Regions from separate parts of the Haliea sp. E17 genome, predicted to be linked through region 2. Evidence: predicted binding sites of a transcription regulator. Region 2 holds the regulator's gene; each other region holds the start of a gene.
The links. Region 2 encodes sigma-54, which starts transcription at its own class of promoters, with help from an activator protein. Its sites were predicted from a motif close to TGGCACANNNNTTGCNNT; they were not measured.
Positions count from the first base shown of each region.

Region 1: the regulator sigma-54 is predicted to act here: its motif matches at 2,400-2,417, upstream of ACNKU3_RS03785 (cytochrome ubiquinol oxidase subunit I).
Region 3: the regulator sigma-54 is predicted to act here: its motif matches at 5,376-5,393, upstream of nifE (nitrogenase iron-molybdenum cofactor biosynthesis protein NifE).
Region 4: the regulator sigma-54 is predicted to act here: its motif matches at 5,668-5,685, upstream of puuE (allantoinase PuuE).

Region 1 is NZ_JBLWFK010000002.1:136,519-143,583, reverse strand. It holds gene ACNKU3_RS03790 (cytochrome d ubiquinol oxidase subunit II) at 1-978, opposite strand, end outside; gene ACNKU3_RS03785 (cytochrome ubiquinol oxidase subunit I) at 982-2,334, opposite strand; gene ACNKU3_RS03780 (sigma-54 interaction domain-containing protein) at 2,566-3,882, shown strand; gene ACNKU3_RS03775 (tRNA-(ms[2]io[6]A)-hydroxylase) at 3,937-4,557, opposite strand; gene ACNKU3_RS03770 (DUF1289 domain-containing protein) at 4,557-5,024, opposite strand; gene acnB (bifunctional aconitate hydratase 2/2-methylisocitrate dehydratase) at 5,218-7,065, shown strand, end outside.
Region 2 is NZ_JBLWFK010000011.1:18,095-25,159, forward strand. It holds gene rapZ (RNase adapter RapZ) at 1-214, opposite strand, end outside; gene ptsN (PTS IIA-like nitrogen regulatory protein PtsN) at 217-675, opposite strand; gene hpf (ribosome hibernation-promoting factor, HPF/YfiA family) at 686-973, opposite strand; gene ACNKU3_RS20465 (RNA polymerase factor sigma-54) at 1,110-2,582, opposite strand; gene lptB (LPS export ABC transporter ATP-binding protein) at 2,739-3,464, opposite strand; gene lptA (lipopolysaccharide transport periplasmic protein LptA) at 3,442-4,071, opposite strand; gene lptC (LPS export ABC transporter periplasmic protein LptC) at 4,055-4,612, opposite strand; gene ACNKU3_RS20485 (KdsC family phosphatase) at 4,612-5,133, opposite strand; gene ACNKU3_RS20490 (KpsF/GutQ family sugar-phosphate isomerase) at 5,138-6,124, opposite strand; gene ACNKU3_RS20495 (calcium/sodium antiporter) at 6,141-7,065, opposite strand, start outside.
Region 3 is NZ_JBLWFK010000004.1:237,781-244,845, reverse strand. It holds gene ACNKU3_RS11600 (ABC transporter ATP-binding protein) at 1-148, opposite strand, end outside; gene ACNKU3_RS11595 (ethanolamine ammonia-lyase subunit EutB) at 319-1,713, shown strand; gene eutC (ethanolamine ammonia-lyase subunit EutC) at 1,710-2,489, shown strand; gene modC (molybdenum ABC transporter ATP-binding protein) at 2,505-3,593, opposite strand; gene modB (molybdate ABC transporter permease subunit) at 3,590-4,291, opposite strand; gene modA (molybdate ABC transporter substrate-binding protein) at 4,288-5,070, opposite strand; gene nifE (nitrogenase iron-molybdenum cofactor biosynthesis protein NifE) at 5,448-6,863, shown strand; gene nifN (nitrogenase iron-molybdenum cofactor biosynthesis protein NifN) at 6,860-7,065, shown strand, end outside.
Region 4 is NZ_JBLWFK010000001.1:243,862-250,926, reverse strand. It holds gene ACNKU3_RS01040 (gamma-glutamyltransferase family protein) at 1-361, opposite strand, end outside; gene ACNKU3_RS01035 (tetratricopeptide repeat protein) at 404-1,636, opposite strand; gene ACNKU3_RS01030 (energy transducer TonB) at 1,636-2,271, opposite strand; gene ACNKU3_RS01025 (ExbD/TolR family protein) at 2,274-2,687, opposite strand; gene ACNKU3_RS01020 (MotA/TolQ/ExbB proton channel family protein) at 2,684-3,214, opposite strand; gene ACNKU3_RS01015 (MotA/TolQ/ExbB proton channel family protein) at 3,219-4,595, opposite strand; gene ACNKU3_RS01010 (DUF3450 domain-containing protein) at 4,595-5,353, opposite strand; gene puuE (allantoinase PuuE) at 5,719-6,633, shown strand; gene ACNKU3_RS01000 (uracil-xanthine permease family protein) at 6,615-7,065, opposite strand, start outside.

The sequences.
Region 1 (7,065 bases), on a different contig from region 2:
GGCCGTCGCCTTGCCGTGGAAGATCCGGTACACGAATATGGTATAGACGATAATCACCGGCAGCGTCAGCACCACCCCGAACAGGGTGAACAGCAGCGAATCCGTGGCGGCCGCCGCCTCCCAGATGGTCATGCGGTCGATGATGACGTGGGGGAACAGGCTGTAGCCGAGGCCGATGCTGGCCATCACGCAGATCAGCACCACCGCCCCGTAGAGCCACCAGCTGCGGCTGCCGGCCGCCCAGCCGTCGCGCCGCAGCATCAGCAGGATGGCGGCGAAGGCCAGCGCGCAGACCAGCGGGATCGGCGCCAGGTAGAGGAAGCCGGGCCAGCTGAACCACTTCTGCGCGATGCTGGCGCTGACCAGCGGCGTGGCGATGGACACCAGCAGCAGGCCCAGCCCCATCGGCCACACCGCCACCCGCGCCCAGCCGAGGGTCTTGCGCTGCAGCACGCCCTCGGTCTTGATCACCAGCCAGCCGCAGCCCAGTACCAGGTAGAGCGCCGGCAGGGTCAGGGCGATCAGCACCGCGAACAGCAGGCTGGTCGGGGTGGTCTGCAGGCCGGTGACGTAGGCCCCCAGCATCCAGCCCTGGGCCGCCGAGGCAATCAGCGAACCGAGGAAGAACGCCCGGTTCCAGCGCCCCCGGTGGTGGTCCCCCGCCTTCACCCGCAGGTCGAAGGCCACCCCGCGCAGGATCAGCCCCATCAGCATGATGGTCACCGGCAGGTAGAGGCTGGTGAGCACGATGCCGTGGGCCAGCGGGAAGGCGATCAGCAGGATGCCGACGCCGAGCACGATCCAGGTTTCGTTGGCGTCCCAGAAGGGGCCGATGGACGCCACCATCACGTCCTTCTCGTCCTCCTCCGCCAGCGGCAGCAGCATGCCCACGCCGAGGTCGTAGCCGTCGAGGATGACGTAGATCAGCAGGGCCAGGCCCATGGCCGCCATGTAGATAATCGGTAACCAGTAGTCCATGGCTCAGGCCTCCGCAGTCTTGGTGGTGGCGAATGCCACCGGCCCGAGGGCCAGCGACGCCGCCGGTTTGGTGGACAGGTAGCGCAGCGCGCCGATATAGGACGCCAGCAGGAACAGGTAGAGCAGCACGTAGCCGAACAGGGTGCCGGCCATGGTCGCGCTGCTGTGGTCGGCCACCACGTCCCTGACCGTCAGCACCCCGTCGACAATCCACGGCTGGCGGCCGATCTCGGTGACATACCAGCCGGCGAGCACCGCCACCCAGCCGGAAAAGGTCATCCAGGACAGCGCCCGCAGCAGCGGCCGCCCCGCCGGGCGTTTGCCGCGCATCTCCCAGGCGGCCCACCAGCCGACCAGCAGCATCAGCACGCCCATCGCCAGCATCACCCGGAAGGACCAGAACACCACCGCCACCGGCGGGTGTTTGCCCTCGAATTCGTTCAGGCCCAGCACCTCGCCTTGCGCCTCGTGGGTGAGGATGAGGCTGGCGGCGTAGGGGATTTCCACCGCGAAACGGTTAGTGCGCGTGGCCTCGTCGGGAAAGGCTATCGCGGTAAACGGCGCGCCCTGCTCGGTCTCCCACACCGCTTCCATCGCGGCGACCTTGGCCGGCTGGTGCTCCAGGGTGTTCAGGCCGTGCAGGTCGCCGATGAAGATCTGCAGCGGCGCCATCACCGCCGCCAGCACGACGCCGGTGCGCATCACCTTCCAGGTGGCGGGACCGTCGACATTCTTCAGCGCCCGCCAGGCGCTGACCCCGGCGATCAGGAAGGCGCTGGTGAGCAGCGAGGCCGCCAGCATGTGCGCCATGCGGTAGGGGAAGGACGGATTGAAGATCACCTCCCACCAGCTGTTCACCATCACCACGCCGTCCTCGATGCGGTAGCCCGCGGGGGTCTGCATCCAGGAGTTCAGGCTGAGGATCCAGAAGGCCGAGAGCGTGGTGCCGAAGGCGACCAGGAAGGTGCTGGTCATGTGCATGCGGTTGGACACCCGGTCCTTGCCGAAGAGCATGATGCCGAGGAAGGAGGCCTCGAGGAAAAAGGCGCTGAGCACCTCGTAGCCGAGCAATGGCCCGGCGACATTACCGGCTTTGGCCATGAAGCCCGGCCAGTTGGTGCCGAACTGGAAGCTCATGGTGATGCCCGAGACCACGCCCATGGCGAAGGTCAGGGCGAAAATCTTCACCCAGAAGAAATAGGCGTACTCCCAGGCCTTGTCGCCGCTGCGGGTGTAGCGCCAGCGGAAGTAGAGCAGCAGCCAGGCCAGGCCGATGGAGATGGCCGGGAAGAGGATGTGGAAACTGATGTTGGCGGCGAACTGGATGCGCGCCAGCACGAAGGGATCGATGGTCATGTTCACTCCTTAACCGTGAAACCAGTGACAAACCCACACGGTGTGGCAGTGGTATCGGGGGAGCTATCGCAAGGGACGTGCCACCTTTAATTCGCTTTAAGTATAACTCCTATATATTTGTTTTAATTATATTTAAAATATTCTACAAACCACCTCATGGCGCGCTGGGTATTCACACCACCAACATTTACGCCATAATTGACACAAGCCCTGCCACAACTGGCAAACACCATGACCCTGAACGAACCCGTCTCCGAACTCGACCTCGCCTCCCTCCTCGCCGGCATCGAGCACCCCGCCATCCTGCTGTCGATGGATTACGAGGTGCTGGCCAGCAACCGCCGCTACCAGCAGAACTTCGGCGAGATCGCCGAGGGCGAGCGCTGCTACCGCGTCTCCCACGGCTACGACCGCCCCTGCGACCAGGCCGGGGAAAGCTGCCCGCTGGCGGCCTGCAAGCAGTCGAAGGACAAGGAGCGGGTGCTGCACATCCACAACACCCCGCGCGGCCGCGAACACATCGACGTGGAGATGCTGCCGCTGAAGGACGCCAGCGGCGAACTGCTCTACTTCATCGAGGTACTGAAGCCGGTGAAGATCGCCAGCGCGGAGATCCACCGCGAGCGCATGGTCGGCCGCAGCCCCGCCTTCAACCGGCTGGTGGAGCTGATCAACCTGGTGGCGCCCCACGACACCTCGGTGCTGCTGCTGGGCGAATCCGGCAGCGGCAAGGAACTGGCCGCCAACGCCATCCACGAGGCCAGCGGCCGGGCCGACCACAACTTCGTCACCGTGGAGTGCGCCGGGCTGACCGAAACCCTGTTCGAGAGCGAACTGTTCGGCCACGTGAAAGGCGCCTTCACCGGGGCGACCAACAACAAGCCCGGCCTGCTGGAGGACGCCCACGGCGGCACCCTGTTCCTCGACGAGATCGGCGATGTGCCCCTGGGCATGCAGGTGAAACTGCTGCGCCTGCTGGAGACCGGGTCCTTCCGCGCGGTGGGCAGCACCCAGCTGAAGCGGGCGGATTTCCGCCTGGTCTGCGCCACCCACAAGGACCTGCCGGCGATGGTCACCGCCGGCGAGTTCCGCGAGGACCTCTACTACCGCCTGAACACCTTCCCCATTACCCTGCCGCCCCTGCGCGAACGGCCCGACGACATCGCCCTGATCGCCCGCTCCCTGCTGCAGAAACTGTCTCCCGAGGGCAAGTACCACCTGACCGACTCGGCCATCAAGCGCCTGCAGGCGGAGCACTTCCCAGGCAACTCCCGGGAACTGCGCAACGTGATGGAGCGGGCGATCATCTTCGCCCGCTCCAACGTCATCGACGCGCAGGTGCTGGAGCACTGCCTGGAGCCGCAGCGGCAGGCAACGGTGAACACAGTAGAGGAGAACTGGGTGGACCTGCCGACCCAGGAACGGGACTACCTGCAGCGCCTGTTGGCCCACTGCGGCGGCGACAAGGCAAAAGCGGCGGAGATTGCCGGCATCAGCGTGCGTTCGCTGTATCGCAAGCTGGAAGGTTCGGCGGACACTCAGGATTAAGCGCGGGTGCCCCCGCCCGGCAATACGCCGGGCCGGCGGCGCAGGCGCCCGGTATCACGCGGCGGCGGGCACCCCGGAGTGGAAGCGGAACTCGGTATCGGGGGATTCGATCAGCTCCTGCTCGACCGCCAGGAACACCGGCAGGCGCTGCGCCACCTCCTGCGCTGAACTCAACTGCTCCGCCAGCTTCAGGTAGTCGAGGAAGTGCCGGGATTCGGATTTCAGCAGGGATTCGTAGAACTCGCGCAGCTCGGCATCCAGCTCCGGCGCCAGCGCAGCAAACCGCTCACATGAACGCGCCTCGATAATTGCCCCGCAGATCAGCGTATCCACCAGCCGCCCCGGCTCGCCGTCCCGCGCCGCCTTGCGCAGGCCGCCGGCGTAGCGGGCGGCGCTGATCTGCGGGTAGTCGATGCCGCGCTTTTTCATCAGCGCGATCACCTGCTCGAAGTGGCGCAGCTCCTCCCGCGCCAGGCGGGAGAGCTTGTGCAGCAGCTGGTGGTGCTCCACGTAGCGGTACATCAGGTTCAGGGCGGTGGAGGCGGCCTTTTTCTCGCAGTTGGCGTGGTCGATCAGCAGCAACTCGGGGTTTTCCAGCGCCCAGTCCACCCAGGCGCGGGGTGTGGCGCAGGGCAGGAATTCGCGGATCGGGGTGAGGTCGACGGGTTTTCCCATCAGTCGGCGCCTCCAAACAGGTCGGGCATGGCGATGTAGCGGTCGTAGTGGGCCTGGGACAGGGTGTAGAACTCGGCGTCGATCTGGTCGCGCAGTTCGGTGAGCGGCACCTCGCGGAAGGCCATATCCACCTCGAAGCCGAAGTCCCGCGGCTGGTCGATCTGCCCCGCCCCGGCCTTCAGCAGGCTGAACAGCCAGCAGTACTCGTCGTGGCGGGCGGTGAAGCGCACGTTCTGCACCTGCAGCTGCCAGCGCAGCAGGGCCTTGTCCAGCACCCGCAGCCGGTTGCTGACGCACTGGGACAGGAAGCCGGCCAGGCGCTCGTCGATGATGCGCTTCTGCTCCGGGGTGTAGCCGTTCCAGTGGATGACCTCGTGCTGGAAGCGCTTGCAGCCACGGCACACGGTATCGCCGATGCCCGTGGAACAGACACCGATACAGGGCGTTTTTACAAGGTCGTCGAGCATGCGGCAGGGGGAAAATCACTGGCCCGGCAGTGTACGGTATCAGCCAGTTGAATGCACGGTATAAGCCCTCTGTTCATTTATCTGACAAGCGGTATCCGCTATAATCCTTGACCGGTTTTACACCTTCTACTGGTTTTCCGCGCCGGCCCTCCCCCGCCTGCGCCGCCCCAGATTACGCAAAGGAGCTCTAACTGTGCTTGACGCATATCGTGAACACGTGGCCGAACGGGCCGCACAGAACATCCCCCCGAAGCCGCTGAACGCGGAGCAGGTTGCCGGCCTGGTAGAGCTGCTGAAGAACCCTCCCGCCGGTGAAGAAGCCACCCTGCTGGAACTGATCACCGACCGCGTACCCCCGGGCGTGGACGAAGCCGCCTACGTCAAAGCGGGCTTCCTCTCCGCCATCGTCAAGGGCGAAGCCACTTCCCCGCTGATCGACAAGCCCGCCGCAGTGAAACTGCTCGGCAACATGCACGGCGGTTACAACATCGAGACCCTGGTCAGCCTGCTGGAAGACGCCGACCTCGGCGCCCTGGCTGCCGAAGAGCTCAAGCACACCCTGCTGATGTTCGACGCCTTCCACGATGTGGACGAACTGGCCAAGGCCGGCAACGCCAACGCGAAAGCCGTGATGGAATCCTGGGCCGAGGGCGAGTGGTTCACCTCGCGCGACGACGTGCCCGAGTCCATCAAGGTATCCGTATTCAAGGTCACCGGTGAAACTAACACCGACGACCTCTCCCCCGCTCCCGATGCATGGAGCCGCCCCGACATCCCCCTGCACGCCCTGGCCATGTACAAGATGACCCGCGACGGCCTCACCCCGGAAGAGCACGGCGTGACCGGCCCGATGAAGCAGATCGCCGAGATCCAGGCCAAGGGTCTTCCAGTAGCCTTCGTCGGCGACGTGGTCGGCACCGGCTCCTCGCGTAAATCCGCCACCAACTCCGTGCTGTGGTTCTTCGGCGACGACATGCCCGGCGTGCCCAACAAGAAAGGCGGCGGCATCTGCATCGGCGGCAAGGTTGCCCCCATCTTCTACAACACCATGGAAGACGCCGGCGCGCTGGTCTTCGAAGCCCCCGTCGACGACCTGAATATGGGCGACGTGATCGAGATCCGCCCCTACGACGGCAAAATCCTCAACGAAGCCGGCGAGACCATCTCCGAATTCGAACTCAAATCTGATGTGCTGCTCGACGAAGTCCGCGCCGGCGGCCGCATCAACCTGATCATCGGCCGCGGCCTGACCACCAAGGCCCGCGAAGCGCTCGGCCTGCCCGTCTCCACCCTCTTCCGCACCCCGGAACAGCCCGCCGACACCGGCAAGGGCTACACCCTGGCGCAGAAGATGGTCGGCAAGGCCTGCGGCGTCGAGGGCATCCGCCCCGGCACCTACTGCGAACCGAAGATGACCACCGTCGGCTCCCAGGACACCACCGGCCCGATGACCCGCGACGAACTGAAAGACTTGGCCTGCCTCGGCTTCTCCGCCGACCTGACCATGCAGTCCTTCTGCCACACCGCGGCCTACCCCAAGCCCGTGGACATCGACACCCAGCACACCCTGCCGGACTTCATCATGACCCGCGGCGGTGTTTCCCTGCGCCCGGGCGACGGCATCATCCACAGCTGGCTGAACCGCATGCTGCTGCCCGACACAGTCGGTACCGGCGGCGACTCCCACACCCGCTTCCCGATGGGCATCTCCTTCCCCGCGGGCTCCGGACTGGTGGCCTTCGCCGCCGCCACCGGCGTGATGCCGCTGGACATGCCGGAATCCGTACTGGTGCGCTTCAAGGGCGAAATGCAGCCGGGCATCACCCTGCGTGACCTCGTGCATGCCATCCCCTACTACGCCATCCAGCAGGGCCTGCTGACCGTCGAGAAGAAAGGCAAGAAGAACATCTTCTCCGGCCGTGTGCTGGAAATCGAAGGCCTCGACAACCTGACCGTCGAGCAGGCCTTCGAACTTTCCGACGCCTCCGCCGAGCGCTCCGCCGCCGGCTGTACCATCAAGCTGCCGGAAGCCGCCATCGCC
Region 2 (7,065 bases):
CGAAATCCGCCAGGTCCTTCCAGGCGTTGCGGGCGTCGATGCAGACCGCGGTGCCCTTGAAGTGGGCAAAGTCCTCGCGCCGGGTCTCTTCCACCAGTGCGGGCAGCAGCGACACGGGCAGGTTGTCGATGCAGTAGTAACCCTCATCTTCCAGCTGGTGAAGGGCGGTACTTTTCCCCGCCCCGGAACGGCCGCTGATGATGATCAGGTGCATGGTTACTGCACTCCGGCTTCCGCGACGGCGAACAGCGCTTCGTCGTTTTCCGCGGCGCGCAGGCGCGCGCAGTAGTCCGCCTGGCTGAACTGGCGGGCGATTCCTGCCAGGGTGTTCAGGTGGCGCTGTTCCTCGCCCTCGGGAACCAGCAGCGCAAAGACGAGGTCCACCGGCTGGTTGTCCGGGGCGTCGAATTCGATCGGTTCGGCAAGGGTGAGGAGGGCGCCCACCGGCCCCTCGCAGCCGGGCATGCGGCAGTGGGGAATGGCGATGCCCTGGCCCAGTCCGGTGCTGCCCAGCTTCTCGCGCGCGATGAGGTTGCTGAATACCGCGTCGTAGGAGATGCCGGGCAGGTCATTGCTGATGATGCGTGCGAGGGATTCAAAAAGTCTTTTTTTACTGAGCCCCGGAACGCGGCTCGCGGTGCGCTCCGGGGTCAGCAGATCGGCTAGTGATTGCATGGGGTGGAAATCAGTGACCTCGGGTTTTCTCTTTGTGCTTGATCAGCTGGCGGTCCAGCTTGTCGGCGAGGAGATCGATCGCCGCGTACATGTCCTCGGATTCCGCCTGGGCGAACAGGTCCGCTCCGGAGATGTGCATGGTCGCTTCCGCTTTCTGAACCATTTTTTCGACGATCAGGGTGACCTGGGTGTTGGTGATATTGTCAAAGTGGCGTTGCAGTCGCTCGAACTTGCTCTCAACGTAATTGCGCAGGGGGTCGGTGACCTCCACGTGGTGTCCGCTGACGTTCAGTTGCATAGCTTGGCTCCTTGTTGCTGATGAGCCCGGGTGAGCCCCGGGGAGGGCGCCGCCGGATTCCGGCGAGACCTTGGAATCAGTCTAGACCACTTGGTGACCGGCTGGCACAGGTGGTCGGGCGATATTGGCATAAAGATCATACCAGCCGCTTGCGCTCGTTGGAGGGCGGGATGTTAAGGCTGTCCCGGTACTTGGCGATGGTCCGCCGGGCTACTTCAATGCCCTGTTCGTCCAGCAATTGGGCGATCTTGTTGTCGCTGAGAGGCTTGCGGGGGTTTTCTGCCGCGACCAGCTTGCGGATCAGTGCGCGAATCGCCGTTGAAGAGCATTCGCCACCGCCGCTGGTGGATACGTGGCTGGAAAAGAAATACTTGAGTTCGAAGATACCGCGCGGGGTGTGCATGTACTTCTGGGTGGTGACCCGGGAGATGGTGGACTCGTGCATCTCCACCGCCTCGGCAATGTCGTGCAGCACCAGCGGTTTCATGGCTTCCTCGCCGTATTCGAGGAAGTTGCGCTGGTGCTCGACAATCTTGCTGGCCACTTTCATCAGGGTTTCGTTGCGGCTCTGCAGGCTCTTCAGGAACCAGCGCGCCTCCTGCAGGTTGTCGCGCAGGTAGGTGTTGTCGGCACTGTTGTCCGCGCGCTTGATCAGGCTGGCATAGTCGCTATTGATGCGCAGTTTGGGCGCGATATCCGGGTTGAGCTCCACCACCCAGCGGCCTTCGCGCTTGCTGACAAAAACGTCGGGCACCACGTATTCGACATCTTCCGGGGCGAAGGATTGCCCCGGGTTCGGGTCCAGGGTCTGCAACAGCGCCAGTACCGACTTGAGTTCGCTTTCAGCGAGCCGGGTGCGGCGCAGGATCTGGTTGTAATCGCCGCCGGCCAGCTGCGGCAGGTGGCGGTTGAGGATCAGCCGCGCCGGCTCGAGATAGGGGGTGTCGGCGGGCAGTTGCTGCAACTGCACCAGCAGGCATTCCTGCAGGCTGCGGGTACAGACGCCGGCGGGTTCGAATTGCTGCAGCCGGTGCAGCACCGCCACGATCTCGTCCATCTCGATGTCGAGTTCCGGGTCGAAGGACTCGTGGATTTCCTCCAGCGACAGGGTCAGCCGGCCGTTGCCGTCGGTGGCGTCGAGCAGGGTCAGGGCGATCAGGTGGTCGGTGTCGGAAAAACGGGTGAGGTTGAGCTGCCAGAGCAGGTGGTCGTGCAGGGATTCCCGCGAGCTGTTGCGGGACTCGAAGTCACCGTCGTCTTCCATGGGCGCCGGGGCGGGGGAAGAACTGGATGGCAGCAGGTCTTCCCAGCGGGTGTCCACCGGCAGGTCATCCGGCATGCTCTCGGAGCCGGTGGTGTTAGCCTCGTTGAGTTCGGCGCTTTCCCAGTCGCTGTTGCCGGCCGGGCCTTCGGGCTCGTTGTTACCGTTCTCCACCTCGTTGCCGCCGAGGTCCTCTTCGCCGATTTCCAGCAGGGGGTTACTGTCCAGCGCCTGCTGGATTTCCTGCTGCAGGTCCAGCGTGGAGAGTTGCAGTAAGCGGATGGCCTGCTGCAACTGCGGAGTCATGGTCAGTTGCTGGCCGATCTTGAGTTGAAGCGATTGTTTCATCGACAGCTGGAAAGAGCCCCTGGGTGCGTCCCCGTACGGGGTGGCGCAGTTGAACACGACTTGGAGTGTAGCGCCAGCGTGCAAACTCTGGCAACCGCTTGGCTCGAAATTTGCTTGTTGACTTTTTTTACGTTTAGCAGTGGTGTTGCGGATGCCTTAAAGGCGGAATTGTTCGCCGAGGTAGACCTTGCGCACCTTGGCGTTGTCCAGCACTTCCTGGGAGGTGCCTGAGGCGATGATGTGACCTTCCCCTACGATATAGGCCTTCTCGCAAATATCAAGTGTGTCGCGCACGTTGTGGTCGGTAATCAGGATGCCGATACCGCGATCGCGCAGGTGGTTGATGATTTGCTTGATGTCGCTCACCGAGATCGGGTCGACGCCGGCGAAGGGTTCGTCGAGCAGGATGAAGTCCGGTTCTGTCGCCAGCGCGCGGGCGATTTCCACCCGCCGCCGCTCGCCGCCGGAGAGCGACTGGCCGAGGCTGTCGCGCAGGTGCTGCACGTGAAATTCCTCGAGCAGCATGTCGCGCTTTTCCTGCCGCTGTTTGCGGTTGAGGTCGGGGCGGGTCTCGAGAATCGCCAGCAGGTTGTCGCCCACCGACAGCTTGCGGAAGATCGACGCCTCCTGGGGCAGGTAGCCGATGCCGTGGCGCGCGCGCTCGTGCATGGGCAGGCGGGTAATGTCTTCACCGTTCAGCTCGATGCTCCCGCGGTCTGCGGTGATGATGCCGATAATCATGTAGAAACAGGTGGTTTTGCCGGCGCCGTTGGGCCCCAGCAGGCCGACCACCTGGCCGCTTTCCAGGTGCAGGGAAACGTCCTGTACGACCTCCCGGCCGCGATAGGACTTGGCGAGGTTACGGGCTGCCAGTTGCGCCATCGGCGGTCTCCTTCGGCGCGACTTCCTCGACGGCACTGGCGGGGCTGTTGGGATCGGCAGCGGCCTCCCGCTCCTGGGCCTGGCTGGATTCCTCGGCCGCCTGTATCACCTGCGCCGGAATCACCACCTGTACCCGGCTGGAGGTATTGCTGCGGTCGGAATCGGCTTTCACCAGTTTTTCGTTGATGAAGTAGTCGATGCGGTCGCCGGTGACGGTGGAACCCTCCTGCTCGATGCTGGCGCTTTCGCGCAGCTCGACGCGAGCTTCATTGCGGTAATACTCGATGCGGTTGGCGCGCGCGGTGATCACGGCCTTGTCGATTTCCGGTTGCTGGCGCATGGTCGCGGGCTTGCCATGGGCGGTGATGCGCTGGGCATCCTGGCCGGTGTGGTAGACGGTGAGGATATCGGCCTCGATGTGCAGGCTGCCCTGGTCCAGGGTGACATTGCCCTTGTACTGGGTAAAGCCCTGGTTTTCGTCCCTGAGCGCCTCGATCGCCTCGATCCGGATCGGTTGATCCTGGTCGTCGGGCAGCGCCTTAACGCCTGCCGAGAGTGCGAGCAGGACGAGGGCACAGGCGGCCGCCCGGCTAGGGGATTTGTACATAAATGCTCTCCACATCGGGGCCCAGGCGGATGGTTTCCTGGTTGAGTCGGGCCAGCATGCCGTTGGCCCGGGTTGCGTTCCCCGCCTGGGTGATGGTGACCGCGGAGCGGGTCTGCGCTTCGCGGGTGTCCAGCTGGATATCCAGGCTGGCGGTTGTCAGTTGGGTGCCGGTCTGGTCGTGGCTGAGCACGACATTCTGGCGCAGCAACAGGCGCTGGCCATTTCCCGCGTAACGTCCCCGGTCGGCGCTTGCCGACCAGGTCCGGTCGTGGGCGCTGTGGGCATAGAAGCGGGGCTCGTAGAGCATCGTGTAGGCGGGTTTCCGGAACTGCTCTACCCGGCTGGATTCGAGGATGTCGGACAGCGTGCCGTCCGCGCTGAAACTGCGTGAGCGTGCATTGTCGATGTAACTGGTCGGCAGTGGCCCTCCGGGCGTGCCCCGGGCCGCCGTCGCCGCAGTGCCGGGGCCGGGATTCCAGTAGTGTGTGGTCAGCAGCACCAGCGCGGCGACCAGCAGCAGGTGCAGGATCGGGCGGCGCATCAGGCGAAGGTCTCCAGCAGGGCGTCGAGGCTGCCGCGCGCTTGCAGCAGCAGTTCGCAGGCTTCACGCACTGCGCCGTTGCCGCCGGGCAAATGAGTCACCACATCAGCGGCGGCCTGCAATGCCGCCACGCCGTCGGCGGGTGTAAAGCCGACGCCCGCGGCCTTCACTGCGGCGAGGTCGGGGAGGTCGTCGCCCATGTAGGCGCAGGCCTGTGGTTCGATGCCGCGCAGTTTGCACAGCTCCAGCAGTGCGGAGAGTTTGTCCTCGCGCCCCTGCACGATGGTGTCGATGCCGAGCTCCGCGGCGCGGCGACTGACCATCGGCGATACCCGGCCGGTGATGATAGCCACTTCGATACCGTCCCGCTGCAGCAGCTTGATGCCGAGGCCGTCCTTGATGTTGAAGCTTTTCAGCTCCTCGCCGCTGCTGCTGTACTGGATGCGCCCGTCGGTGAGTACGCCGTCCACATCGAGGGCGAACAGGCGGATGTTGCTGGCGATTCTGGTGAGTTCCGGCATTGCGTCAGGCGAGCCCGGCGTGCAGCAGGTGCATCAGGTGGAGGACGCCACAGGCGGCGCCGTCGTCATCGACCACGACCAGCGAGGTAATTTCGTTTTCTTCCATGATACGCATCGCCTGGGCTGCCAGCATGCCGGGGGTAACGGTTTTGGGCTTGCGCGACATGATGGCCGCGATCGGCGTGCTGTTGATGTCCACCTGGTGATCGATGGCCCGGCGCAGGTCGCCGTCAGTAAATACGCCGATGAACTGGCCCGCGTCGTCGGTCACGGTGGTCATGCCCAGTCCCTTGGCGCTGATTTCGAGCAGCGCCCTGGCCAGCATGGTGTCCTGGGCAACCCTCGGGATGCTGTCGCCGGCGCGCATCACGTCGGCGACTTTCAGCAGCAGCTTGCGGCCCAGCGAACCACCGGGGTGGGAAAAGGCGAAGTCCTCGGCGGTGAACCCGCGCGCTTCCAGCAGGGCGATGGCCAGGGCGTCGCCCATGACCAGGGCCGCCGTGGTGCTGGAGGTCGGCGCGAGGTCCAGCGGGCAGGCCTCGGTGGTCACGCCGGCATCGATGTGGGCGTCGGCGGCGCGGGCGAGGGTGGACTGCGGGTTGCCGGTCATGGCGATCAGTTTGCTGCCCATGCGCTTGAGCAGCGGCAGCAGGGTCAGGACCTCGCCGACCTCGCCGCTGTTGGACAGCGCGATAACCACGTCCTCGGGGGTGATCATGCCCATGTCGCCGTGGCTGGCTTCGCCGGGGTGGACAAAAAATGCCGGCGTGCCGGTGCTGGCGAGGGTGGCGGCAATCTTGCGGGCGATATGCCCGGACTTGCCCATGCCGGTGACAATTACCCGGCCCTGGCAGTCGAGCATCAGGGCGCAGGCCTGTTCGAATTCGGCGCCGACTCGCTGGGCGAGCGCGGCCACGGCTTCTGCCTCCATGCTGATGGTGCGCAGTGCCGACTGGGTAAAACCTGGTTTTGGTGAAGGCTGGTCCGCCATGCCTGCGGGCCCCGAATCAAAGGCTGACATATAACCAGTAATAATACAGTGCGTAGGAAGAGACTAACAACACCCCGACGGTCCGGCCCAGGTAGGCGCAGCCCTCCCTGGAGCGTTTGCGCTTGCGGCTGACAAGGATCGCCGCTGCGATAAAGAAGGTCAGGAAGGTCATGGTCGGGTAGTCGCGGGTGAGTACCGACGGCTCCAGCACCGCGGTGCCGAAGAAGCCGGGAATCGCCATCACCACCAGCAGGTTGAACATGTTGGAGCCGATGACGTTGCCGAGGGCGATCTCGGTGTGGCCGCGCAGGGCGCTGGCCACGGTGGCGGCCAGTTCCGGCAGGCTGGTACCGACGGCGACAATGGTCAGGCCGATGATCAGTTCGGAAACACCGAGGGTCTCGGCGACTTCCACCGCCCCCCAGACCAGCAGGCGCGAGCTGGCCACCAGCAGCGCCAGACCCAGGGCAAAGGTGAGCCAGGCGCGCGTCGGGCTCAGGTGGGGCAGGTATTCTTCCTCGGCTTCCTCGACCAGGACATTGTCTTTCTGCTGGCTGCGCAGCATGTAGATGATCAGCGCGGCGAGCGTGCCGGTCATCAGGATCGCGTCGAGGGCGGAGAGGGCGTCGTCGAGCAGCAGGATGCCGGTACCCACGGTCACCAGCAGCAGGGTCGGCATCTCCTTGCGCACGCTGTCCGGGTGGACCATCAGCGGGGCCACCAGCAGGGTGATGCCCAGCACCAGCCCGATATTGGCAATATTGGAGCCGATGGCGTTGCCAATGGCGAGGCTGCCCGCACCGGAAAGCGCGGCGGTCAGGGAGACCAGTACTTCGGGTGCGGAAGTCCCCAGGGAGACAATTGTCAGGCCGATGACGATGGGCGACATGCCCATGTTTTCTGCAATCGACGCTGCGCCTGCAACGAACAGGTCCGCGCTC
Region 3 (7,065 bases), on a different contig from region 2:
GGCCCATGATCGAGGTGATTTTGCCCCGCGGGATGTCGACGTCGATATTGTCCAGGATCAGCCGGGGACCGTGGCTGAAAGAGAGCTTCCTGATTTCGATCCAGTTGGACGCTGTGGCGGTAGAGTTTTCAGCTGTTGTCGGTTGCATAATTTCCCGCCGGTTCCTGAAGAGCATTATGGACCAGTTGTCGATCACCGCAAGCTTTCAGGCTTGCCCTGCCAGTACTGCGACACCCCGACCGCGGCTTTCATTCTGCAATTATTTGGTTACTATTTCTGCATTCGCCAGCGAATTCCTCCACCTGGCCGGGACACCCGATGGCATTCCACTGCACGCTCGGCAGCCGCCGCTACCACTTCGATGACCTGCGCACCTTGCTGGCCAGGGCCAGCCCGGCGCGCTCGGGAGACTATCTCGCCGGCATCGGCGCCGCCAGCAACGAGGAGCGGGTCGCCGCCCAGTCGGCGCTGGCCGAGCTGCCGCTGGCGCACTTCCTCAACGAGGCAGTGGTGCCCTACGAGGACGACGAGGTCACCCGCCTGATCATCGATACGCATGATCGCCAGGCCTTTGCCGCCGTCGCGCACCTGACGGTGGGGGATTTCCGCAACTGGCTGCTGGCGCTCGATGACCCCGCCGTGATGGTAGCGCTGCGCGCGGGGCTGACACCGGAGATGGTCGCCGCGGTGAGCAAGCTGATGCGCGTGCAGGACCTGATCTGCGTGGCGCGCAAGTGCCGGGTGGAGACCGCCTTTCGCAACCGCATCGGCCTGCCGGGGCGGTTTTCCACCCGCCTGCAACCCAACCACCCGACCGACGACCTTGCCGGGATTGCCGCGAGTATCGTCGATGGCCTGCTTTACGGCAGCGGCGACGCGGTGATTGGCATCAACCCGGCCGGGGACAACCTGCAGACCGTGATCCGGCTGAACCGGCTGCTCGACGATATCCTCACCCGCTTCGAGATTCCCACCCAGGGCTGCGTGCTCGCGCATGTGAGCACGACACTCGAGGCGATAGGGCGCGGCGCCCCCGTGGACCTGTGTTTCCAGTCGATCGCCGGCACCGAGGCCGCCAACCGGGGTTTCGGTATCGACCTCGAACTGCTTGCCCAGGCCCGCGCGGCGACCCTCGGGCTGGGCCGCGGCAGCGTCGGCCACAACGTGATGTATTTCGAGACCGGGCAGGGCAGCGCGCTGTCCGCGAACGCCCACCATGGCGTCGACCAACAAACCCTCGAAGCGCGGGCCTATGGTGTGGCGCGGGCTTTCGACCCGCTGCTGGTCAACACGGTGGTCGGCTTTATCGGCCCCGAATACCTCTACGATGGCAAGCAGATCGCCCGCGCCGCGCTGGAGGACCACTTCTGCGGCAAGCTGCTCGGCCTGCCCATGGGCTGTGACATTTGCTATACCAACCACGCCGAGGCGGACCAGGACGACATGGACGCGCTGCTCACCCAGTTCGCGGTGGCCGGCGGCACCTTCATCATGGGGGTGCCGGGGGCCGACGACATCATGCTCAATTACCAGTCGACGTCCTTCCACGACGCACTCTACGTGCGCGAGGTGCTGGGCTTGCGGCCGGCGCCGGAGTTCGAGCAGTGGCTGCTGGCACAGGGGATCTTCGACGCCAGCGGCCGCCTGCAGACCGGTGAACTGCCGCCAGCGGCGCTGGCCGGCAAACTCGCCCTCGCCGGAGGCCGGTCGTGAGCGGGGTGATTCGCAATCGCTGGGACGGCCTGCGCCGGTACACCGCCGCGCGGCTCGCCGGTGGCCGTGCCGGCAATGCCCAGACTACTGAGGCGCAGCTGCGCTTCCAGCTTGATCACGCCCGGGCGCGCGATGCGGTACTGCATCCCCTGGATACCGGGCGGCTGGCGCAGGACCTGCAGGACAGCGGGCTGCCGGTCTTCACCGTACAGAGCGCGGCGGACAATCGCGCGCTCTACCTGCAGCGCCCGGACCTCGGCCGGCGCCTGCGCGACACCGACCATGAGGTACTGGCGACACACAAGGGTACCGCGGAGATCGCCGTAGCGGTCGTCGACGGACTGTCCTCGATTGCGGTGGAGCGACACGCGGCGGCGCTGCTGCAGCGGCTGCTGCCGCAGCTGCGCGAGGCCGGGTATTCCCTTGCGCCGCTGACGCTGGCCAACCAGGGGCGGGTGGCGCTCGGCGATGATATCGGCGAAGCGCTCGGCGCCCGACTGGTACTGGTGTTGATCGGCGAGCGACCGGGGCTCAGCTCGCCCGACAGCCTGGGCATCTACCTGACCTATGCCCCGTGTCCCGGCCGCCTGGATTCCGAGCGCAACTGTATTTCCAACATTCGCCCGCCGGAGGGGCTCGACTACCAGCGGGCGGCCGATACCTGTCTCTACCTCTGCCGCAATGCCCTGCGCCGGCAGCTCAGCGGGGTCAGGCTCAAGGACGACTCGCTGGAGCTGGCGCAGGCGGGCAGTGAGCAGATACCCTTCTTTCGCTGAAGCGGCGGCGGTCGTTCAGATCACGGCGACCGACTTGATCTGCGCCCACAGCGACATGCCCGGGGCCAGTCCCAGCAGGTGGGCGGAGCGCCGCGTCACCCGCGACACCAGGTAGCTACCCGCGCCGCCGTCAGTGTCCTGTAATGCCAGCCGCACCAGTGCCAGGCCAGCGTGTTCGTCGCTGCTGATCTCCACCACGGTGGCGGGCAGCGCGTTGACGATGCTCGAATCCGCCTGTGGTTCCCGGGCCAGGCTGATGTCCCGGGCCAGCACGCGCACCCGTACGGCGCTGTGTATCGCGTGGCCGCCGTCGCGCAGCCAGACTTCCCCGCCATCGAAACGCACCCGCGCCAGTTTCCACTCCCGCTCGCGTTCGGCGACCACGCCCTCCAGCACCACCCCGGCGTCCTCGCCGAGGCGGATGGGGAAGTCGAGGCGCGACAGGGTATCCGCCAGGCTGCCCGCCGCCACCGCGCGGCCGCTTTCCATCGCTACCAGGTAGTCCGCCAGCCGCGCGACCTCGTCCGGAGCGTGGCTGACATAGATGATGGGCAGGTCCAGGCGCCGCTTGAGACGCTCCAGGTAGGGCAGGATTTCCAGCTTGCGCGGCAGGTCCAGCGCCGCCAGCGGTTCGTCCATCAGCAGCAGGCGGGGCTGGATCAGCAGCGCCCGGGCGATGGCGACACGCTGGCGCTCGCCGCCGGAGAGTTGCGCCGGGCGGCGTTCCAGCAGTGCGCCGATGCCGAGCAGGTCCACTGCCTCGTCGAGGGTGGTGCCGTCATCCACCCGCGGCGCGCGTTTGCGCGCGTAGTCCAGGTTGCCCCGTACCGAGAGATGCTCGAACAGGCTGGCTTCCTGGAAGACATAGCCGATGGGGCGTCGGTGGGTCGGCAGGAACGTGCGCGCCGACTGCCAGACCTCGCCCATGACGTGCAGGTCTCCGCTCTGTGCGCGCTCGAGGCCCGCGATGCAGCGCAGCAGGGTGGTCTTGCCGGATCCGGAGTGGCCGAACAGTACGCTGACGCCGCTGGCCGGCAGTTGCAGGTCGACGTCCAGTTCGAAACCCGGATGGCGCAGGTTGAAACGGGCTGCGATAACGCTCATCGGGCCCGACCCCGCTGCGGCGCGGAATTGGGATTGAAGACATAGAGGGCGAGCAGCACCGCGAAGGAAAAGCCGAGCATCACCAGCGACAGGCGGTGGGCGCTGGCATAGTCCAGCGCTTCCACGTGGTTGTAGACCTGTACCGAGACGACCTGGGTCTCGCCGCCGATGTTGCCGCCGATCATCAGCACCACCCCGAACTCGCCCACGGTGTGGGCGAAACCGAGTACCGTGGCCGACAGCAGGCCGGGCCGCGCCAGCGGCAGGACGACGGTGAAAAAGCAGTCGAGGGGCGCGGCGCGCAGGGTGGCGGCCACCTCGGTCGGCCGGCGGCCCATGGCTTCCATGGCGTTCTGGATCGGCTGCACGACAAACGGCAGGGAGTAGATCACCGAGGCAAACACCAGCCCGGAAAAGGTAAACGGCAGGGTGCCGAGCCCCAGGCTCTGGGTCAGTTCCCCGAGCGGTCCCCGCGGCCCCATGAAGATCAGCAGGTAAAAGCCCAGCACACTGGGCGGCAACACCAGCGGCAGGGCGACCACGGCGTTTACCGGGTGGCGCCACCGGCTGGTCGAGCGCGCCAGCCACCAGGCCAGGGGAGTGCCCAGTACCAGCAACAGGGCGGTCACCGTGGTGGCGAGCTTGAGGGTGAGCAGGAGGGCCTCTATGTCTTCCGCGCTGAACCAGGGTGCGTTCATTCCGCCGCGCTCCGGTAGCCGTGTGACTCGATCAGCGCCCGGGCCTGGTCGCTGCGCAGGAAGGCGAGGAAGTCGCTGGCGGCCGGGTTGCCGGCGCCGCGCGTGAGCAGTACCGCGACCTGGCGAATCGGTGAGTGCAGTTCGCCCGGTACGACCCAGCTGCCCGCGGAGGGATTGCCGCCCTCGATCAGTTGTGACAGGGCGATGAAACCGAGTTGTGCATTGCCGCTGGCGACGAACTGGTAGGCCTGGGCAATGCTTTCACCGGTGACCACGCGGTCGCTGGCGCTGGGTAGTAGCTGCAGGTGTTCCAGCACTTCCATGGCGGCGGCGCCGTAGGGGGCGAGCCGGGGGTTGGCGATTGCCAGGCGCCGGTAATCGCCCGCCTTGAGCCGGTCCAGGGGGGCGCCGGCGGCGCTGCTCCACAGGGCGAGGGTGCCCAGGGCGTAGGTGTAGGCGCTGCCTTCGAGGGCGTCGCCATCCGCGACCAGGGCCGCCGGTTTATCGCTGTCTGCGGAGAGAAAAACATCGTAGGGGGCACCGTTCCTGATCTGTGCATAGAACTTGCCCGAGGAACCGTAACTGATCTGCAGCCGGTGCCCGGATGCTTGCTCGAAGGCCGCGTTGATAGCCTGCATGGCCCCGGTGAAATTGGCCGCGACGGCCACGCGGGCTTCGCCGGCCACCCCGGGAATGGAGTAGCACAGCGCCAGCAGGACCGGGGCAAGGCGGCTGAGTAAACGGCAGTACTTGCGGAATTGAAGGCTGACAGGGGACAAGGGGGGACTCCTGGGTAACGCGGGGATACAGGCAGTGTTGCAACTTGTACGCCAGTGCTTTGTGAACCCCGGGATTTCCCCGTTGCGAAGTTATAAGTTGCTGAGCCTGTTGAAGTTTAGGGAGTTTCACGGGTGCCGGCCGCGGGGCGCGCGGCGGCCCGTTTGTCGCAAATGCGACAGTCCCGGTCACGCCAGCGGGAAGCGGCCGAGGTACTTGTCGTATTTCCGCCAAAGCTGTGTGGGTGTCGCAAGTCTTACAGCTTCCTGAAAGATGAAAGTCTTTATAAATCAGCCATGTAGTCCTGTGGCCTGAGTATTGCACCAGAACCTCGCAACAGGGGTGGTATCTGCCACCCCGACCGTGAGGGTGACTGTAGATGAAAGCCAAAGACATCGCGGAACTGCTCGACGAGCCCGCCTGTGAGCACAACAAGAAGGAGAAATCCGGTTGTGCCAAGCCCAAGCCCGGCGCTTCCGCCGGGGGCTGCGCCTTCGACGGCGCGCAGATCGCGCTGTTGCCAATCGCCGATGTCGCCCATATCGTCCACGGCCCGATCGCCTGCGCCGGCAGCTCCTGGGACAACCGCGGCACCCGCTCCAGCGGGCCGGACCTCTACCGCATCGGCATGACCACCGACCTCACCGAGCAGGATGTGGTGATGGGACGAGGCGAGAAACGCCTGTTCCACTCGATCAAGCAGGCCATTGAGGACTACGCGCCGCCGGCGGTATTCGTCTACAACACCTGCGTGCCCGCCCTGATCGGCGACGATGTCGACGCCGTGTGCAGGGCCGCGGAGGAACGCTGGGGTGTGCCGGTGGTGCCGGTGGATGCGGCTGGATTCTATGGCACCAAGAACCTCGGCAACCGCATCGCCGGCGATGCCATGGTCAAGTATGTCATCGGCAGTCGCGAGCCGGACCCGCTGCCCGCGGCCAGCGTGCGCCCCGGCATCACCGTCCACGACGTCAACCTGGTCGGCGAATACAACATCGCCGGTGAATTCTGGTACGTGCTGCCGCTGCTCGACGAACTGGGTATCCGCGTGCTCTGCACCCTCTCCGGCGACGCCCGCTTCCGCGAGGTGCAGACCATGCACAAGGCAGAAGTGAACATGATGGTCTGCTCCAAGGCCATGCTCAACGTGGCGCGCAAGATGCAGGAGCGCTACGCCATTCCCTGGTTTGAGGGCAGCTTCTACGGCATTACCGACACCTCCCAGGCGCTGCGGGACTTTGCCCGCCTGATCGATGATCCCGACCTCACTGCCCGTACCGAGGCGCTGATCCAACGCGAGGAGAAAAAGGTCCGCGCGGCGCTGGAGCCCTGGCGCGAGCGGCTGGCCGGCAAGCGGGTGCTGCTCTATACCGGCGGGGTGAAATCCTGGTCGGTGATCTCCGCGCTGCAGGACCTCGGCATGAAGGTGGTCGCCACCGGCACCAAGAAATCCACCGAGGAAGACAAGGCGCGCATCCGCGAACTGATGGGCGACGACGTCAAGATGCTCGACGAGGGCAATCCGAAAGTGCTGCTGCAGACGGTGGCGGACTACAAGGCGGACATCCTCATCGCCGGTGGGCGCAACATGTACACCGCCCTGAAGGCGCGTATTCCCTTCCTCGATATCAACCAGGAGCGCGAATTCGGTTACGCCGGCTACGACGGCATGCTGGAACTGGTGCGGCAGCTGGCGCTGACCCTGGAGAGCCCGGTGTGGGAGGCGGTGCGCCGACCGGCACCCTGGGCGGGAACCGATGACGGCGCGCTGACCGCGCAGGGGGTGTGCGCATGACGGAGATCATCAAGCGCAACAAGGCGCTCTCGGTCAGCCCGCTGAAGACCAGCCAGACCGTGGGTGCGGCACTGGCCTTCCTCGGGGTCAACCGCGCCATGCCGCTGATGCACGGTTCCCAGGGCTGCACCGCCTTCGCCAAGGTGTTCTTCGTGCGGCATTTCCGCGAGCCGGTCCCGCTGCAGACCACCGCCATGGACCA
Region 4 (7,065 bases), on a different contig from region 2:
CCAGTTCCCGGGCCACCCGCCAGCCGTCCAGGGTGCCCGCCTGGCACAGGGCCGCGGCACCGCCGCGGGAGGGAATCGCGGACAGGCCGGCGTCGGCGTACCACTGGGGAACTGCGGCCTGCGCGGCGAAGCCACAGGCGTCGATGGCCACGGGCTCGCCCTGCGGCGGACAGACCAGCCAGAAACCGTCGCCGCCGAGGCTGTTCATATGCGGGTAGCAGACGGCGATCGCCGCGGAGGCGGCGACCATCGCGTCTACCGCACTGGCGCCGTCCAGCAACAGGCCCTGGGCCATCTGCGCGACGGCGGCGTGGGGCGCGGTAAACGCGACACGCCCGCCTGCGGGGAAAGGGGTTTCCACGAGTTCAATCTACCCTGTTCGGTTGATCCAGCTACCCGCGCCCTAGCGGTTGGCCGCCAGCCAGTCGGCCTGGCGCTTCATCTCGTCGGCGTAGTTGAGCCAGTTGGCCGCACTGCGTTCCGATTTGCTGAAGGTACGCGCCTGGCGCAGGGATTCCTTGCCGGATTTGAACTTACCCTGCTCCACCCGCGCAATACCCTGCAGCAGCAGGGCCTTGCCCTTGTCGTCGGGCTCAAGCCCGGCCTGCAGCGCGCGGGAAACCGCGGATTCCGCCTGTTCCCACTCGGCCACGTCGACGTGGATGTTGGCCACCTTCATCCAGGCCTTGCCGCTGCCGAAGCGCTCGCCGATCTGCGAATAGGTGGCCACGGCGCTGTCGTACTCGCGCGCCTCCACCCAGGCCTGGGCGAGCATTTCCATGTAGGTCTCGTCTTCCGGCAGCAGTTCCTGCTGCATAGCCGCCTGCAACAGGCGGCCGCCGTGCTCGGGAATACCGCGCATGACACAGAGCTGGATCAGGGATTTTACCGTGCTTTCCTTTTCCAGCACATTGAGGTCAAAGGCCATTTTCAGCGAGGCCAGGGCGCGCGCCTTGTCGTCGGTGACCATGTAGACGCTGGCCAGCTGTTCCCAGTAGTTGCCCTTGTCCGGCCACAACTGGACCATGCGCAACAGGGTTTTCGCCGCCTCCGGGTAGCGCTGCAGTTCAAAGTAGTCGGCGGTCAACAGCTGGAACCAGGCCTCCCGCGGCTCGGCGGCCGCGGCCACCGCTTTCTCCGCGTAGGGTGCGGAATCCGCATAGCGTTTTACCTGGGCGTAGATGTTGGCCATGAACATGTACTGATCGGGCTTCGGATTTTCCAGTTGCTTGAACCACTCCTCGGCGAATTCCAGCGCTTCGTCAAACTGGCCTAGCGCCGCGTGCAGCTGCGCTACCATGTAGCCGACGTTGTAGACCACGTTCTGCGGCAGTCGCTGGGTGGCCAGCGCACCCTTCAGGAGTTCGATCGCGGTGGGGAAATTCTCCCGCGACATTTCCACGTAGCCGAGGGTCTGCAGGGTCAAGGCCTTGTCGAGACTGTCATCCTCCACTTCCGACAGCAGGGTCTGCAGGCGGTCAACCGCGTCGTTCATCCGACCTGCAGCCATCAGTTCCTGGATTTCAGTCAGCTCCTTGTAGGTGCCGGTGCTGACGGAATCCGGGCCAGCCATAGCGGGTGTCGCGGCGAACAGCACCACACTGAGCAGTGCCGCGGCTGTAAATTTCCTGCGCATCAACCGCCTCCCAACTTGAATTCAATGGTTTGTCTGGCGCGCTGCGCCACCGGGTTGCCGTCGACCACCTTGGGACGGAACTTCCAGCGCCTGATCGCGTTGAGCGCCGCATCGTCAAACAGTCGCGCCGGGTCTGACTCGATCACCTCGGCGCCGGAGACGGTGCCGTCCGGGCGAATGGTCACCGCCATTGTCACGTAACCCTCAATGCGCGCCTGCTTGGCGCCGCGCGGATAGGTTGGCGCGATGCGCACCACCGGAATGACATCGGTGTCGAAACCGGCCAGGCCCTGGCCCTGCTGCAGGGCGCCGAGGTAGGGGCCGTCACCGGAGTTGATCGGGATGCCGATAGTGGGCATGTTCATGCTCAGGTTGGGGTTCACGTTGGCCATATCCATCGACATGTCCGGCGTCTCCGGCGGCGCTTCCGGCGGCGGCGGTTCGTTGAGCTTGCGCTCCTTGGTGCGGGTTTCCTCGGACTGGTCCACCCGCACGAAGTTGAGGAAGGCCCGCTCGCCGTCCGGTTTTTCGAGGATCGCGTCGGCGCTGATCATCAGCTGCATCAGCACGAACAGCGCCAACCCGATGCCGCAGGCCGCGGCGAAGGTCATCACGTCCTTCAACACCACTGGCATGGTCAGTTGCCCTCGTCAGCCGCTACCGAGACGTTTTCCGCGCCCGCCAGCCGCGCCTGGTCCATCACCTCGATCAGGGTCTCGGTCTTGGAGTCGGAATCGGCGACGATAATCACCGCGGCGCCCGGGTTTTCCGCCAGCCCGCGCTCGACGTTGGCGCGCACCGCGCGCTTGTCCACCTGGCGCTTGTCCATGAAGATCTGGTTGGCGGCGGTGATGCCGATCTGGATGCTGTTGGACTCGGTCACCACCGCCGTGTCGGCGTTGGGACGGCTTACATCGACACCCGCCTCCTTGACGAAGGTGGAGGTAACGATGAAGAAGATCAGCATGATGAACACCACGTCGAGCATCGGCGTGAGGTCGATCTGGCTTTCCTCTTCTTCCAGAATCATCGAATTGATGGAATCGCTCATGCGACGACCTCCTGGTCAGCAATCTTGAGTGTTTCGGCCAAACGCTGTTTCTCACTGCGGTAACGGCGTTCGAGTTGAGTGGCAAAGGGAATGGCGATCAGGGCCACCACCATCCCGGCCATGGTCGGGATAGTGGCCGCGCTGACGCCGTCGGCCATCGCCCGGGGGTTGCCCGATCCCATGAAGGCCATGACGTCGAAGACCTGGATCATGCCGGTCACCGTACCCAGCAGGCCGAACATCGGCAGCAGGGCAATCAGCGCCGGGATCAGGCCGAGGTTGCGCAGCATCTTCACCTCGATCTCCGAAATCAGGCCGCGGCGCTGGGTAAGCGCATACCAGGAGCGCTGGTCGCTGCGCTGGTTCCAGGTACTGGCCGCGCTGTTCACATCGCCCTTGAGCTCGCGCAGGTAGTACCAGTAGCGTTCCAGGATAAGCCACCACAGCCAGATGGAGAGCAGCAGGATGGCGTAGAGCACGTCGCCACCCTTGTCGAGAAAATCACGGAATGCACTGACGACTTCCATGGTTTCAGGCCTTAAGTTGCGCGTCGGATTCGGCTTTCTGCGCCATCAGGGCCGCGGACTGCTCGCCGATCACCTTGCTCATCGCGGTCACCCGGCTGGACAGCAGGCTGTGGCTGAGCAGCAGCGGGATCGCCGCGCACAGGCCCAGCACCGTGGTGATCAGCGCCTGGGAAATACCGCCGGCCATCAGCTTGGGATCGCCGGTACCGAACAGGGTGATGGCCTGGAAGGTGCCGATCATACCGGTCACCGTACCCAGCAGGCCCATCAGCGGCGCTACCGCGGCCAGCACCTTGACGATCGGCAGGCCCTTGCGGATCTCCGAGACGTCGCGGAACACCACTTCATCCAGCTTGCGCTTGATGGTTTCCAGGTCGAGGTGCTTGTTCTCGTAGTACACGTTGAGAATGCGGCCCAGCGGGTTGTCCTTGTCGAAGTGATCCATATCCTTCAGCTGCGCCTTGATGCGGCGCTGGGTGCGCGCCAGCGAGAGCATGCGCGCGGCGACGATAATCAGGCCGACAATGCCGACCACGATGATCGCGTAGCCCACGGTTTTACCCTGCTCGACACGCTCCATCAGGCTCGGGGATTGCACCAGCAGGCCGAGCAGCGCACCGCGGGAGGGGTCGAGATAGAAACCGACAGTCTCGCCCTTCGCCGCCGAGGTCAGGTCACTGGCCGAGCTGCGCACGTAGCCCTGGGGCTGGCGCGGCAGTTCCACCACCTGGTCGGAATCGGAGATGTAGTTGAGGTACTTGTCGCCGGAAACCATGTTGAAGGTTCCCACGCGGGTGACCGGGGCGCTGTAGGCGTCGCCGCTGGGCTTGATGATCTGCGCGTCGAACAGGCTGATCTCCCCGGAGTGGGCGATCTCCTGCAGCAGCAGTTGCCAGAGGGCGCGCATCTGCGGAATAGTCGGCACTTCCTCGCTGGAGGCCAGTTCATCGACCACGGCCTTGCGCTCGGGGTACTCCACGGTGATCAGCGAGTCGTAGAGGGCAGTCTGGGTATCGTCGGCCATCTGCCGGAATACGCCGAACAGCTCGCCGAGGTCACCGGTGCGCTGGTCCAGGGTGGTTTGCAGTTCCGCCAGGCTCAGCTCGTTGGCGTCGAAGCGCTCCTTGAGTTCGATACGCAGGGCTTCCTGCCGCGCCACTTCCGCCTCGGCGTTGCGCTGCAGCGCGACCTGCTGGTCCGCCGCGGCCTTGAATTTCGCCTCGCGCTCGCGATTGCGCTTGGCTTCCTCGGTCTGGTTCTGTTCCACCCGCTGCAGCAGCTTGGTCAGCTCGCTGCTGCCCTGGGCTGCAACCGGCGCACTGGCGGCGAACACGCTGGCGGCGATGGCCACGGAGGCCAGGAATAAACGTGGGGCTTTCATTACGCGTCCTCCGAAGCCGTTACCGGCAGTTTCAACATGCTCGGCGGCGCCTGCTTGCGCGCCACCCGCAATCCGTCACGAATCGAGCGGCGATAGCTGCCCTCGAGCACTTCCCAGTTGCCCAGCTTGCTGTTCCAGCGGCCGCTCTCGGCGCCGTCGAGGGTCTGGTAGTACAGGCCGACACGGCCGATGCGCAGGAAGTCCACGGAGCGAACTTCGCCGCTGGAATTGAGTTCACCGCGGTAGGCTTCGATGGTGCGGCCGTAATCGGCCTCGATGGTGTAGGCCTCCATGATGCGGCGGTATTTCTCGCCGGCAGTGACGTCGGCGCGGTCGATCATGCTGCGCAGGTTGTCGATACGCTCGATACGTTCGGCGCGCAGGAAGGGTACGTCGGCCTCGACGATGGTGCTCAGGGTATCGGTCATCTCCAGCATGAACGGCAGTGCGCCGGTCTCGATATTGTCGATCTCCGCGGTCTGCCGCTTGACTGATTCGATCTCCTCTTCCTGCGAATCGATCAGGCGCTGCAACTGCTGGTTGTAGATGGTGAGGCTCTCGGCCCGCTGCACCGCTACCCGGTAGGATTGCAGGGACGTGGTCGCCTGCTCGTCGAGCTTGTCGATCCGGTCCTGGCTGGCCGCCGCAGCGGAGTCAGTCTTGACCTGGGTTTCTAGCGCGGCTTCCTGCGCCTGCGCGCCCAGCGGCGCCAGCAGTAGCAACAGGGCCAACCTGCGGAAGGTTTTTCTGTGGTGCATGATGCTCCAACTCCTGAACTGAAAATGGCTCGCGGTGGCGGTAGACTGGAAGCTGTCCCCACCCTCCGCACGATGACTTCTGAGGGTTCGTGGTCAGAAAGAGCAATTAGCGTGCCATGGCGCTGTAGCCCCTTTAAAACAAGGGCATTGCGCGCTTCGGGAAATTCGACCGGGGGCTCTCCAGCTGAAATCTTGTCCAACTGGACAGCTTTTGTTCCATAACAGTGCGATTTTTTGGGCCGCACGCCCAAGCACAGTGCAGAGAGCCGCAAACCCTTGGAAACAAGGGCCGGGAACCGCCCCCGTCAGCCCGCTGGTACACTCCTTGCTTCAAGCTGGGGCACAACCACCGGGAGAGAACCCAATTGAACCGCGACCCGTCCTACCCCCGCGACCTGATCGGTTACGGCCGCCACCTGCCCCGCTTCGAACTGCCGGGGAACGCGCGAATCGCCGTGCAATTTGTCGTCAACTACGAGGAGGGCGGCGAAAACTGCGTGCTCCACGGCGACCCGGTATCGGAGGTGTTTCTCTCCGAGATCATCGGCGCACAGGCCTTCCCCGACCGCCACCTGAGCATGGAGTCGATCTACGAGTACGGCAGCCGCGCCGGCTTCTGGCGCCTGCAGCGCCTGTTCGCCGGGCGCGACCTGCCGGTCACGGTATTTGGCGTCACCAGCGCGCTGGCCCGCAACCCCGAGGCGGTGGCTGCAATGCGCGAGGCGGACTGGGAAATCGCCTGCCACGGCCTGCGCTGGATCAGCTACCAGCAAGTCCCCGAGGCGGTGGAGCGCGAGCATATCCGCGAGGCGATCCGCCTGCACGGCGAACTCACCGGTGCGCGCCCGCTGGGCTGGTATACCGGCCGCGACAGCCCCAATACCCGCGCCCTGGTGCTGGCGGAAGGCGGCTTTCTCTACGATTCCGATTCCTACGCCGACGATCTGCCCTACTGGGTGGCCGGGCCGGACGGTCCGCACCTGGTCATTCCCTATACCCTGGATACCAACGACATGCGCTTTGCCTCGCCCCAGGGTTTCAACTGCGGTGACCAGTTCTTCACTTACCTCAAGGATGCCTTCGACGTCCTCTATGCCGAGGGGGAAAGCACACCGAAGCTGCTGAATATCGGCCTGCACTGCCGGCTGGTGGGCCGCCCCGCGCGTTTCGCCGCATTGCAGCGCTTCGTCGACTACGTACAGTCCCACGAGCAGGTGTGGGTCTGCCGGCGCAGCGACATCGCCCGGCACTGGCACGCCAACTACAGGCCGGCGGGCTGAGGCTCGCCCAGGCGTTCGGGCAGCAACCACTCCAGCACGATGGCGCACAGCGCGCCGCTGGAGACCGGGAAACCCAGCAACAGGCGCAGTTGGTCCGGCAGGCCATCGGCGAGCCAGGCGGCGGTGCCAAACACCAGGCCGCCGAGCAGGCCGCCGCCGGCCACCCACCAGCCGCGGCGCGACAGCTCCGCGCTGCGCAGGATGTTGAAGCCGGTCAGCGCAATCATCGCGAACATCAGCAAGGTGGCGCCGTAGATCACCGGCGGCGGGATGATCTGGAACACCCCCGCCACCAGCGGCAGCGCCCCGAGCAGGACCAGCATGCCCGCCACGATAAAGCCGATGTGGCGGCTGGCGATGCCGGTCAGCCGGATCACGCCGTTGTTCTGGCTGAACGTGGTGTTGGGAAAGGTCGCCAGCAGCGCCGCGAGC